2 regions of the Hansschlegelia sp. genome follow, and region 1 is predicted to be linked to the other one. Evidence: predicted binding sites of a transcription regulator. Region 1 holds the regulator's gene; the other holds the start of a gene.
The links. The regulator LexA, encoded in region 1, represses DNA repair genes until DNA is damaged. The targets are predictions, from matches to a motif close to TGTTCNNNNTGTGTTCNG.
Positions count from the first base shown of each region.

Region 2: a site for LexA is predicted at 1,379-1,396, ahead of uvrA (excinuclease ABC subunit UvrA). Genes of this name have one in related genera too.

Region 1 covers NZ_DATLJK010000004.1:50,508-54,415, reverse strand. Annotated here, with positions in the region: gene moaC (cyclic pyranopterin monophosphate synthase MoaC) at 1-416, shown strand, start outside; gene glp (gephyrin-like molybdotransferase Glp) at 413-1,633, shown strand; gene lexA (transcriptional repressor LexA) at 1,761-2,474, shown strand; gene VM780_RS01660 (ComEC/Rec2 family competence protein) at 2,468-3,908, opposite strand, start outside.
Region 2 covers NZ_DATLJK010000005.1:45,411-49,318, forward strand. Annotated here, with positions in the region: gene uvrA (excinuclease ABC subunit UvrA) at 1-1,273, opposite strand, end outside; gene ssb (single-stranded DNA-binding protein) at 1,512-2,015, shown strand; gene VM780_RS02840 (haloacid dehalogenase type II) at 2,058-2,729, opposite strand; gene gyrA (DNA gyrase subunit A) at 2,963-3,908, shown strand, end outside.

The DNA.
Region 1 (3,908 bases):
CTGCGACGACGCGCGAGGCGACGGCCGAGGGCATGATTGTGATGGCCCCCGAGACCCTGGCGCTGATCCTGGCCGGCGACGCCAAGAAGGGCGACGTGCTCGGCACGGCCCGGATCGCGGGCATCATGGCGGCGAAGCGGACGCACGAGCTGATCCCGCTCTGCCACCCGCTGGCGCTGTCGAAAGTCTCGGTCGATCTCAGGCCCGACGAGACGCTGCCGGGCGTCGTGGTGACCGCGACCGCGCGGGTGACCGGCCCCACCGGCGTTGAGATGGAGGCGCTTACCGCGGTCTCCGTCGCGTGTCTCACGGTGTACGACATGACGAAGGCGGTCGACCGCGGAATGCGGATCGAAGGCGTGCGGCTGCTCGCCAAGTCCGGCGGCCGCTCCGGAGACTTCAGGGCCGAAGGATGAGCGGCCTTCTCCCTGTCGCGGAGGCTCGCGCCCGTATCATCTCGGGCCTGAAAACGCTTCCGTCCGAGCAGGTTCGATTGGGCGAGGCGCTCGGCCGAACGCTTGCCGCGCCGCTCCATGCGCTCCGGACGCAGCCGCCATGGGATTGCTCCGCGATGGACGGCTATGCGGTGCGCTCGGCCGATGTCGCGACCGCCCCGGCGCGTCTGCGCGTCGTCGGTGAAGCCGCGGCCGGAAAGGCTTTCGGCGGCGAGATCGGCCGCGGAGAAGCCGCACGGATCTTCACCGGCGCTCCGCTGCCCGCGGGGGCGGACGCGGTTCTCCTCCAGGAGAACGCCGCGCGCGAGGGCGACGAGGTGGTCGCGCACGAGGCGGTCCCGGTCGGCCGCCATGTCCGTCGGGCGGGCCTCGATTTTACGGCCGGCGAGACACTGCTGCCCGAGGGCCGGCGGCTCGGGGCGCGCGATCTCGCGCTCGCCGCGGCGCTCGGCCACGCCTCGGTCCCCGTCGCGCGGCGGCCGCGCGTGGCGATTCTGGCCACTGGCGACGAACTCGCCCTACCCGGCGCAGAGACTGGCCCGGACCAGATCTTCGCATCGAACGGCTTTGCGATCGCGGCCGCCGTGACCGGCGAAGGCGGCCTGCCGCTCGATCTCGGCGTCGCGCCGGACGATCCAGCGGCGATCCGCGCCGCCATCGAGCGCGCCATCGACGAGAGGGCCGATGTCCTCGTCACGCTCGGCGGCGCTTCCGTGGGCGACCACGACCTCGTCCGGCCGGCGCTGGAGGCCTGCGGCGTCGCGCTCGACTTCTGGAAGATCGCGATGCGGCCCGGCAAGCCGATGATGGCCGGGCGGCGGGGCGAGATGCTGGCGCTTGGCCTTCCCGGCAATCCCGTCTCGGCCATCGTCTGCGCCGTGCTGTTCTTGATGCCCGCGCTTCGGCGTCTCTCGGGGCGCGCCGACATCGAGCCGCAGATCATCCCGGGGCGGCTTGGCCGGGACATGCCGGCCAACGACCATCGCGAAGACTATCTGCGGGCCGCCCTGACCTTCGATCCGGATGGAGTCGCCGTCGCGACTGGCTTCCCGCGGCAGGATTCGTCCATGCTGCGGCGGCTCACCGAAGCCGAATGCCTGCTCGTTCGCCCGGCCGGCGCGGCCGCTGCCCGGGCGGGCGATCCCTGCATGATTCTGCCTCTGCCGCATCCGCTCTGAAGCCGAAGCGCAGGAGCGGATTCCCGACGTCCGCCCCGGCATGAACCGAACGTTAACTGTTGCAGAACACATCTAGAACAGGTAGATTTCTGTTCATGATTTGTTTTGCACCGTCGCGGACCCGCCCATGTTGACCCGCAAGCAGTACGAGCTTCTGCGCTTCATTCATGAGCGGCTGAAGGAGGCCGGCGTGCCGCCCTCCTTCGAGGAGATGAAGGAGGCGCTCGACCTCAAGTCGAAGTCGGGCATTCATCGGCTCATCATGGCTCTCGAGGAGCGCGGCTTCATCCGGCGCCTGCCGAACCGGGCGCGCGCGCTCGAAGTGCTGAAGCTGCCAGAGGCCGCGGCCCCCTCGGTCACGCGGCCGACCCCCCGGTTCTCGCCGAGCGTGATCGAAGGCAATCTCGGGCGGCTCAAGCCCGCTTCTTCGAACGACGACGACGGCGAAGATCGGCGCTCGGCCGTGCATGTGCCGGTGATGGGCCGGATCGCCGCCGGCGTGCCGATCTCGGCGATCCAGACCAGGAGCCACACGATCGCGGTGTCTCCGGACCTGCTGTCGACCGGCGAGCACTTCGCTCTCGAGGTGCGCGGCGATTCGATGATCGAGGCCGGCATTCTGGATGGCGACCTCGTCCTCATCCGCCGTCAGGACACCGCCGACACGGGCGACATCGTGGTCGCGCTGGTGGACGAGGAAGAGGCCACTTTGAAGCGGCTGCGGAAGCGCGGCGCCTCGATCGCGCTTGAAGCCGCAAACCCCGCCTATGAAACGCGGATCTTCGGCCCCGACCGCGTCGCCATCCAGGGACGGCTCGTCGGGCTGATCCGCCGCTACTGATCGTCCGGAGAGGTCTCGTCTTCCTCCTCCGCCTCGGCGGAACCGGTGGGGTCGACCGGCGGAGGCCTGAGGTCCTTGACGGGCGCCGTCGGGGCGAACGCCAGACGCGCAGCGGCGGCCGGAGGCGGCGTCGGGGGCTGGCGCGTCCATGGCCTTGAGCCCGCGGGGTCGAGGGCGGCGACGCCCGAAAAGCCATCGCCGGAGCGCGTGAGGCTCAGCGCGCCGGTCGCTGCGAGGATTCTTCGGTCAACCACCGCCGCCGTCTCCGCGCAGGCCGCCGGCGCGTCAAGGCGCGTGACGACAAGCGCCGCCCGCCGGCAGTCCTCCTCCAGTCCCCTCGGGTCCCACGACAGCGCGACGACGCCACCGCCCGCGAGGGGCGCGGTGCAGCCATAGGCGTCGCACCGCACGTCGCGTGCGGCGTCCCGCGTCGGCGCAGGCGAGCCGTCGGCCGCAAACCAGACCTTGGCGGCGAACCGGCCCGGGCTGGCGCCGAGCAGCGCGAGCCGGCCATCCGGCGCCCGCGCCGCAAGCGCCCGACCCGATGCGTCGATCACGACGTCCGGCCGCGCCGGAAACGCCGCAAGCGCGAGCGCCGCCCCGAGAATCGGGAGCCCGCCCCAGCGCAGCGCCGTTCGCCAGAGGCAGAGCCATGCGATCCCCAGCGCGAAGAGGCTGAGGGCGCCCGGCCCGAACGCCACGACGTTGCGTTCGGCGCCTGGCCAGGCGGCGACCGCTCCAGCGACGGCGAGCACGCCCTCGAGTCCGAAGCCCATGAGACGCCACCAGATCGCGTCCAGTCCTAGGGGCGCGAACAGCAGCCCGGCGATCGCCGCCGGCATCACGATCAGCCCGACTAAGGGCTCCGCGAGCGCGTTGCCCGCCAACGCGTAAGGCGTCAGGCGCTGGAAATGATAGGCGGCGAACGGCGCGGTCGCGAGCCCGGCGATGAGGGTCGTCATAACCGCGAGCGTCGCCGCGCGTCGAAGGCGGCGCGTGAGCGCCGCGCCGCGCGAGGCCGGCGGCGGCGCGGGAGGCAGGTCACGCCTGGTCTCGAACCACGCCACCAGGCCGGCCACGGCGGCGAAGGACATCTGAAAACTCGGCCCAAGCAGCGCATCGGGCGTCCAGGCGGTCACCAGCAGCCCGGCGAGCGCGAAGTTGCGGGGCGCCAGCGCGGACCGGCCGATCATCACGGCGAGCAACGCGACCGCGATCATGACGTAGGAGCGCTGCGTCGCGACCTCCGCGCCGGAGAGCGCGAGATAGAAGGTGGCCCCGGCGAGCGCCACCGCTGCGCCGATTTCCTTGACCGGCAGGCTGAGCGCCGCGCGCTGGGAGAGCGCGAGCAGCGCCCGCGCGAACCAGAACAGCGTGCCGGCCACGAGCGCCATGTGCAGCCCGGAAATGGACAGGATATGGCTGAGGCCGGCG
Region 2 (3,908 bases), on a different contig from region 1:
TCACCGTCTCGTAGGAGCGCAAGCCGTCGTCATAGACGAAGCGCACCTTCTCGTCGCCGGAGCCGTAGAGGATGACGTTGCGCGCCTTCTCCGGCAGGTCCGCCCAGGGCTTGGTCAGCGAGAAGCCGTAGTGCTTGGCGAGCGCGTCGAGCGTCTGGATGTAATAGGGCGAGGTCGAGCGCGCCCAAGGGGCGATCGCGCCCTTTCGGAGCGAGAGGCCGCCCTCCGGGACCACGAGATTGGGATCGACGCTGAGCTCGGTGCCGAGGCCGTCGCAGGCCGGACAGGCGCCGAACGGGTTGTTGAACGAGAACAGCCGCGGCTCGATCTCGGCGATGGTGAAGCCCGAGACCGGGCAGGCGAACTTCTCCGAGAAGGTCAGCCGGCGCGGCTCGCCATGCTCGTCCGTCTGATCCGCGAACTCGGCGATCGCGATGCCGTCCGCGAGCCCCAGCGCCGTCTCCAGGCTGTCGGCGAGACGGCTCGCGATCTCGCCGCGGATCACCACGCGGTCCACCACGACGTCGATGTCGTGCTTCAGCTTCTTGTCGAGCGTCGGAGCGTCGGCGATCTCGTAGAACGTCCCGTCGATCTTGAGGCGCTGAAACCCCTTCTTCTGGAACTCGGCGATCTCCTTGCGGTACTCGCCCTTGCGGCCGCGCACCACGGGCGCGAGCAGATAGAGGCGGGAGCCCTCCGGCAGTTCGCGCAGCCGGTCGACCATCTGGCTGACCGTCTGGCTCTCGATCGGCAGCCCGGTCGCAGGCGAATACGGGATGCCGACGCGCGCCCACAGCAGGCGCATGTAGTCGTGAATCTCCGTCACCGTCCCGACGGTCGAGCGTGGATTTTTGGAGGTCGTCTTCTGCTCGATCGAGATGGCCGGCGACAGGCCGTCGATCTGGTCGACGTCCGGCTTCTGCATCATCTCGAGGAACTGGCGCGCATAGGCGGACAGGCTCTCGACATAGCGCCGCTGGCCCTCGGCGTAGATCGTGTCGAAGGCGAGCGACGACTTGCCGGAGCCCGAAAGGCCGGTGAACACCACGAGGCGGTCGCGCGGTATGTCGAGGTCGACGTTCTTGAGGTTGTGCTCGCGCGCGCCGCGGATCGAGATCAGCCGCGCGTCACGCGCCTCCCGCCTGCCTGCGGAGGCGTCGAACGCCGCCTCGAGCGCGGCCGCGCGGTTCTTTCCGCGTGCGGAGGCCGGCGTTGCGTCAGCCTTCTTGGCGCGCGCAGCCGGCTTGGCGGAGCGCGTCGTCGTCTTCGTCATGTCGCATCGTCCCGTGGCGGGGGGAGGACCCGCCGGTCGTCCGTTAGGTCGTGTCGCACAGCGCCGGATCAAGGGAGCGCTTGCGAGGCCCGGACCCGAATGCTAGAGAACATAAAAAGAACGATTGCGCTAGCGGCCAGCATTTTCCCAAATGGCGCGCTTGTGGACAAGGCGGCGCATGCGCGCGACCGCCACCTCCGAACGGCGTAATGTGTCCTCTTAGCTTCAGGAGATCGCCATGGCGGGCAGCGTTAACAAGGTCATACTGGTCGGCAATCTCGGCCGTGACCCCGAGGTGCGTCGCCTGAATTCCGGCGAGCCGGTGGTCAACCTGAGGATCGCCACCTCCGAGAGCTGGCGCGACAAGCAGAGCGGAGAGCGCCGCGAGCGCACCGAGTGGCATCAGGTCGTGATCTTCAATGAGCAGCTGGCGAAGGTCGCCGAGCAGTACCTGCGCAAGGGCTCCAAGGTCTATATCGAAGGCCAGCTCCAGACCCGCAAATACACCGACGCCCAAGGCGCCGAGAAGTATTCGACCGAGATCGTGCTGCAGCGCTATCGGGGCGAACTGGCGATGCTCGACGGCCGCGGCGGCGGGGAGAGCGGCGGCGACGCCTATGAGGGCGGCGGGGAGAGCTTCGGCCGGTCGAGCCCGACCGAGCGCAGGGCGCCGGCTCCGGCGGCGGGCGGCGGCGGGCGCGGGGGCTACAACGACGCGATGGACGACGACATTCCGTTCTGAGCGACTGCTTCGCCGGCCCCTGGGCGCGGCCTCCTGCCGGCGCTAACGGTGCGGCAGGAGGCTCAGCGCCTCCGCGGCTTCGACGAGGGTTTCGGCCGCGATATCCGGCGCAGCCATGGTGGCGGCAGGGTAGCGCTGACCGCGCGCGATGAAGACGCCGGTCAGGCCGGCGGCCTTTGCGCCGTTCACGTCCCACGCGTGCGCCGCGACCATACAGGCGTCCTCAGGCGCAACATCGCAAGCCTGGAGGAGCGTCCGGTAGACCTCGGGTCGCGGCTTGGAGGCCTGGGCGTCGTCGACTGAGCCGACACGTTCGAAGAAGCCCTCGAGCCCGCCGTCGCGCAGCAGTTTGCGGGTCGTGGCCGCCGCGCCATTGCTGAGCGCGACGAGCCGGAAGCCTGCGCTGGCGAGCATTTTGAGCGCCGGCTGCGCCTCCTCGTGCGGGCGGAGCTCCGCCATGCCGCCGACGATCGTCGCCGACTGCTCCTCCGTCGCGCCTGGCGCGATCTGCCCCAGAACGCCGCGAAGGACTTCGGCGAAGGGCCGGAAGCCGCCGGCGGCGGCGATCGCGAAGGCGTCGCGCAGGCCGGACGCAAACCAGAGTTCCAGCGTCTCCGGCGGCAGCCCAACGGCCTCAAAGCGCGGGCGCAGGGTTTCGAGCGACATCACCGTCTCGATGATGTCGAACACGATCAGCTTTGGCCGCGCCTGCATTCGTGACCCCAATAAAGCTCTGTCGCGACCCAGGTAGGGCGCCAGACGCTACGCACTATGGAGCGCGTCGTCAGCATGACCTCGCGCGGCTGATCCGCGCGCCGTGAGGTGCTGAAGCATAATATTGATATAACTACGCTTTTTCTCGCGGCGGGCGATCGTCGGAAATTGGCCTTTCAGGGTGGAATCGTCTAGGGTCGCGCGCGCAAAGCGATAACGAAAGCCCCCTGATCTTGGCTGATCCCAAAGACCCGACGTCGGGCGAGCCGTCCGATGTCCGCCTCGTCTCGATCGCGGACGAGATGCGCCGCTCCTATCTCGACTATGCGATGTCCGTCATCGTGGCCCGGGCGCTGCCCGACGTGCGCGACGGCCTGAAGCCGGTGCATCGCCGCATCCTGTTCTCGATGAACGAGAACGGCTATTTCCCTGATCGGCCTTACAGAAAGTCGGCCCGCGTCGTCGGCGACGTGATCGGTAAGTATCACCCGCACGGCGACCAGTCGATCTACGACGCGCTGGTGCGCATGGCGCAGCCCTTCTCGATGCGGCTGATGCTGGCGGACGGGCAGGGCAATTTCGGTTCGGTCGACGGCGATCCGCCGGCGGCGATGCGGTACACCGAAATCCGGCTCGCCAAGCCCGCCATGGCGCTGCTGGCGGACATCGACGAGGACACGGTCGACTTCCAGGACAATTACGACGGCTCCGAGCGGGAGCCGACGGTCCTGCCGGCGCAGTTCCCGAACCTGCTGGTCAACGGCGCGGGCGGCATAGCGGTCGGCATGGCGACCAACATCCCGCCCCACAATCTCGGCGAAGTCGTCGATGCCTGCGTGGCGCTGATCGCCGAGCCTGAGATGGAGCTCGAGGCGCTGCTCGAGATTGTCCCGGGACCCGATTTTCCGACCGCCGGCCGCATTCTGGGCCGCGGCGGGATCCGCTCGGCTTACTCCACCGGCCGCGGCTCGATCATCATGCGCGCCAAGGTCGACGTCGAGGAAATTCGGAAGGACCGCGAGGCGCTGATCGTCACCGAGCTGCCTTACCAGGTGAACAAGGCCCGGCTGATCGAGCACATCGCGGACCTCGTGCGCGACAAGCGTGTCGAAGGCATCTCCGATTTGCGCGACGAGAGCGACCGCCAGGGCATGCGGATCGTAATCGAGCTCAAGCGCG